Regions from separate parts of the Fictibacillus sp. S7 genome, predicted to be linked through region 1. Evidence: riboswitches for the same ligand, from Rfam matches in the RefSeq annotation. Region 1 holds a riboswitch; the other holds the start of a gene.

The links. Region 1 has a riboswitch for S-adenosylmethionine ahead of DMO16_RS19060 (sodium:solute symporter family protein). Riboswitches for the same ligand answer to the same signal wherever they lie in the genome.
Region 2: it holds a riboswitch for S-adenosylmethionine, as region 1 does, so the genes downstream of both, DMO16_RS12925 (sugar ABC transporter substrate-binding protein) here and DMO16_RS19060 (sodium:solute symporter family protein) in region 1, are expected to answer to the same signal.

The regions. Positions count from the first base shown of each region.
Region 1 covers NZ_QJKL01000001.1:3,707,009-3,709,412, reverse strand. The annotation lists gene DMO16_RS19060 (sodium:solute symporter family protein) at 1-1,209, opposite strand, end outside; SAM riboswitch class I at 1,301-1,431, opposite strand; partial or broken gene DMO16_RS19055 (helix-turn-helix domain-containing protein) at 1,725-1,883, opposite strand; partial or broken gene DMO16_RS19045 (Hsp20/alpha crystallin family protein) at 2,190-2,404, opposite strand, start outside.
Region 2 covers NZ_QJKL01000001.1:2,511,356-2,513,759, reverse strand. The annotation lists gene DMO16_RS12930 (hypothetical protein) at 1-570, shown strand, start outside; SAM riboswitch class I at 849-959, shown strand; gene DMO16_RS12925 (sugar ABC transporter substrate-binding protein) at 1,084-2,199, shown strand; gene DMO16_RS12920 (sugar ABC transporter ATP-binding protein) at 2,264-2,404, shown strand, end outside.

The sequences.
Region 1 (2,404 bases):
CCAGAAAAGTGCAGCTACCACTGGGGCAAAAGTAGCGGAATTACGGGTTACCCATGCAAAAACATTCCACCACGCAGACTGTTCCGAACGAAGCAACGCAAAAATAACCATTAATACAGATAACAAAACTAAGGATTTTTTTGTATAACCCACAAGCTGCAGTTCTGTTGCCTTCGGGTTAAAAGCTTTACCGGCATCCCTTCCAAGACTTGTAGCTCCTGAAAACTGGCATGGTGCTCCCCAACTCAGAGCAGCAGCCCAGAACCCAAGGAAGAATAAAGCCACAAGAGGGGCAGGAAGCGTCTGCATTAAATAAAGGGGCACCGCAACTAATCCACGTGTTTCATTTGGTACAACTGACGCAGCCGCAAGACCAAATAACACCGCACCTACAATGAGGGGGACACCTAATACAGAAGCATAAATTAATCCGCGGCGTCCCTGTTCAGGCGTTTTACAGGAAAGAGCCATTTGAAAAGCTGCTTGTGCAAGGATGACATTAAACAAAAATGTCCCAAACCATGCAATGATAGTCTGAATACCAGCTCCATCCCACGAAGCAAATTGGGGTTTCTCCGCAAACAGGGTATGAATCCCCTCGATACCCGGATTGATAAAGAATGCGTATGTTCCTATTGCAAGCATAATGAAAAAAACAATTACATTGCTGAGCTGTGTAAATCCTATTGACCACATTCCTCCAAAGTGCAAATAGACCAACAACAGTAACGCAGTCAACGCAACCGACGCGATAAGGGAGATTCCTGTAAAAACAGATAATGCAGAGGCAAAAGCAAGCGCTGTAGCCACAGACCACATTGGAAATGTAAAAGCTGTAATTACCCCAGCGATCCCCCGAACTTTTTCGCCGTAACGGTCTCCTAACAAACCCGATATGGTTATAAGTGCTCTTTTTCTGAAAGGCGCAATTAATACTAATGCAATAATTAATATGTGGATGGTCTCCGCCACACCATACCAGATAGCTGATATTCCAGTAAGATAACTAAGCTCTAAAATAGATATATAAGAGGAACCAGAGAAAAGGCCCGTAATACATACCGTAACAAATAATGTATTAAACCCTCTCCCGCCGACAAAGAAGCCACTTCCATTTGTTGCTCTTTTTCTGGCAATCTGACTTACAAAAATAAGAAAAAATGTATAAGCCAGTGCAAAACCTATAAACCAATAACCAACATCAGTCATAATCTGCCTCCTTGTAAATACTTAGAGTATCCTAATAACTATATAGAACAGCAAAAAAACCTCTTCCTTGAGGAAGAGGTCAAATTTCTCTTCCTCATCTTCCAGACACTAATGTCTGTTGGAATTAGCACCTTACTATTCACAAGAAAAACGTTTTTCTTGAAAATAACAGGTTGCTGCAGGATCTTAGGACCAATTTCCTCCCCCGACTCACGATAAGGATGTTCTCCGTATAAAGTTAGGTATAACCTTACAAGAAACTTTTTTTGAAGTCAATAATTTTTTATTCTTTCAGTTGGTATCTTCGGGGGCTTTCCCCTGCTGACAATGAACAACTCTATCAACCTGGCACCTACTGTCAAAGCATGACCTGTCTCACACAATCTGAGCTTGCGCTGTGGTTGGACATCCCCTAAGCTTGTAGTTGGCCCAGTACCAGCGTTCGTGTAACAAGGGGCAAAGTAGATAACAATTAAGTATCTTTACTTTGCCTCGTTCACTATATATTGTCCTAGTTACCTTCTGTAACTTCCGTACAGAGTCATACGAGAGATACCAGCCTTTTCAGCAGCATCCGTACGACTCATCCCTTGATCCATAAGATATAAGGCATAATTACCCTTTTCCTCATCAGTTTTCGGTCATCCAGGATGTTTCCCTCGGCTGCTAATAGCAGCTGGGTCTTCAATACAAGGGGTTTGTGTAGCAATGGAACCAAATCACGCAATAAACATTAGTGGACATTATCTTTGAGAAAAAAGCGCCCTATATCATCAAAGAAAAAGCATTACCTCGAATAGAAGTAATGCACTAAATGATTCTTTAATATACATTGTCACTTGTTTTAAAATGATTTTCTTTTTTTGCTGTGGCAGGTGACAACTTAAATTATTAAATCTACCAAATCGGTTGCTCTTCAGCAATTTCTTGAAGGTAGTTCCTTTTAAACTCTTTCATAACAGATAATAATTTGCTCATTTTTAATGAAATTCCACATCTATTTTCTTGGTATTATTTGAGCTATTTTTGGCATTGTTATTTCAAGAACACCATTTTTGTAAGTAGCTTTACACCTTGGTTAGACACTGAAGCAGGAAGCGTTATAGCTCTGTGAAAGCTGCTGCTATATCTCTCTTTCCTATGCATATTCTCTTGCTCAACTTCATGTGTTTTATTCATTGATCCACTTATGCTT
Region 2 (2,404 bases), 1.2 Mb from region 1:
ACCATTTATATTACTGCTGAAAAAACACCGGACAGTCCGTTTTGGGTCAATATCATGATAGTTGTGCAGGATGGAAGGACCAATCAGTATACACAAATACCACTCAAGCAAAACCAAGGATACAATCCCACGCTTTTTCTTGGTGACTTTACTGGAGACAGGGTGGAAGACATCATGGTGGTAATGGATACAGGTGGAAGCGGCGGCATGCTACATGCCTATGTTTTTGCCTATAGAGGCAGCCAGTTCAGGCCGTTGTTTGATTCTGATGTCTTTAATGACCTCTTCAAATACCGGGTCTTTTACCTCGACTACTACAAAGCTCAGGTAAACAGCTACACCACGAACCAGAAATTTATTATTGATCTAACCACCAGGGGCAGGCAGTACTTGTCAGAGATTTATTATCCCAATGGCAAGTTGAAAAAACCATCCAAGGATTTGTTTCCGGACTTTCAGGTCTTTACCCGGTCGACTTTGACCGCAATGGCACCTGCGAATTACTGGCTTACCAGAACATCGCCGGCCAGTATAACGCCGACCGGCTCGGTTATGTGCAGACCACAATGAAATGGAATGGCCAGGTGTTTGCGCCAGAGGTACAGAATGTCGTGGTTTTTGGCGGGGATATTTCTTGATGGATCCGTAGCAGCGTTGAATAAAAGCGCTGTTTTTTTATTCCCATATTATGGGGTGATATAATCATAGATGAAAGCGAGCATACTCAAACGGAAATCAGCCACTAAAAGCAACGAAGGTTTTTAAAATAACCTTTTAAAAATATATTGACTTTCCTCTCTCCGCCGATTAAAGTTATAACTATATTTTTAACTAACTCAATATTCAATCTCTTATCAAGAGTGGCAGAGGGACTGGCCCTATGACGCCCGGCAACCGTTCCATTTATGGAATTGGTGCTAAATCCTGCAAAACAGCTATGCTGTTTTGAAAGATGAGAGAGGACGAATCCTTGTCTACATAGGCGATGAAACCTCTCTTTCCGGAGAGGTTTTTTTATGTGCTCAGGGGATGGCCCTGCAGCTTTTGAGAAGAGAGAGACATACAGAAAAGGGGATAGGGGAAATGAAGAAGTTTTTAAAAAGCGCAGCAGTCTCTGCGGTCGCACTCTCATTATTGTTAACAGGCTGCTCGTCAGGCAGTAACACGGCATCATCTGAAAAGAAACATGAAAATGTGTCGTTTGATAATGTGCCAAAACGATTCGCCAAGGGGCAGGGTGCCAAAATCAAAGTTATCCGAAAGATCGGTGGAGATGATCATACGGCACAGTTTTTGGCAGGAGCGAAGGCAGAAGGGGAAGCGCTCGGTTTTACCGTTGATATCTATACGGCCAACGGAGATACAGCGAAATTCCACGATGCGATTGCCCAGGCGGCCAATGAGGACTATGACGGCTTCATTATTTCTCATGGAGATGATGCGGCAACAATCAATGATATCCAAAAACTCAGAGAAAAAGGAAAGAGTGTCGTGACTTTTGACTCTAATCCGGACCTCGCGAAGGTGGATGGCGTGACACTTACATCCCAGGACGATGAAGCATTGGCCAAGCTGGCACTGGACAAGCTTGTGAAAGAACAAAAAGGCAAAGCGAACATTGTGTACCTTTGGGTGGACGGATTCCCGCCAATGGTTCGCCGCAATGCTGTTTATAAAGAAACGTTGAAAAAGAACCCTGGCATTAAAGAAGTGGAGCGCTTTGGTGTAGCTTCAGCGGACACCTCCGTTCAAACGCAAAATGCCGTTACCGCCATGCTGAACAAGCATAAAAAGGGAGAGATTGATGCGATCTTTGCGACATGGGATGCATTTGCCATCGGAGCCGCTCGTGCCATTAAGGAAGCGGGCCGAAATGAGATCAAAATTTACGGCATTGATGTCTCCAACGCGGATCTTCAGGAAATCCAAAAGAAGGACAGCCCATGGAAATATACTGCAGCGGTTGATCCAAAGCTGATCGGTGCAGTGGATATGAGAATCCTTGCAAAAAAAATTGCCGGTGAAAAAACACCGCAAAAATATGACCTGGATGCTTCTCTCGTTTCCCAAAGGGATCTTCAAAAATCCTCCGAGGGCGTAAATATGGTTAACCTGTCCAAGGAAATTAAAGGGTGGGGACAATCGGACGCGTTTGAAGAAGATTGGATGGACACGCTGAAAGACCATTACAAAAAATAAACATACAAACACTCTCTTCGGCTAGCAGCAGAGGGTGTTTGCTTTGAATAAAGGAGACCGGCCGATGGCACTGCTCGAGATGAAGAACATAAGTATTGAGTTTCCCGGGGTAAAGGCGCTGAATGAGGTTGATTTTAAAAGTAAAACTGGCCGTGTTCATGCACTGATCGGGGCAAATGGTGCCGGGAAATCAACGCTGATGAAG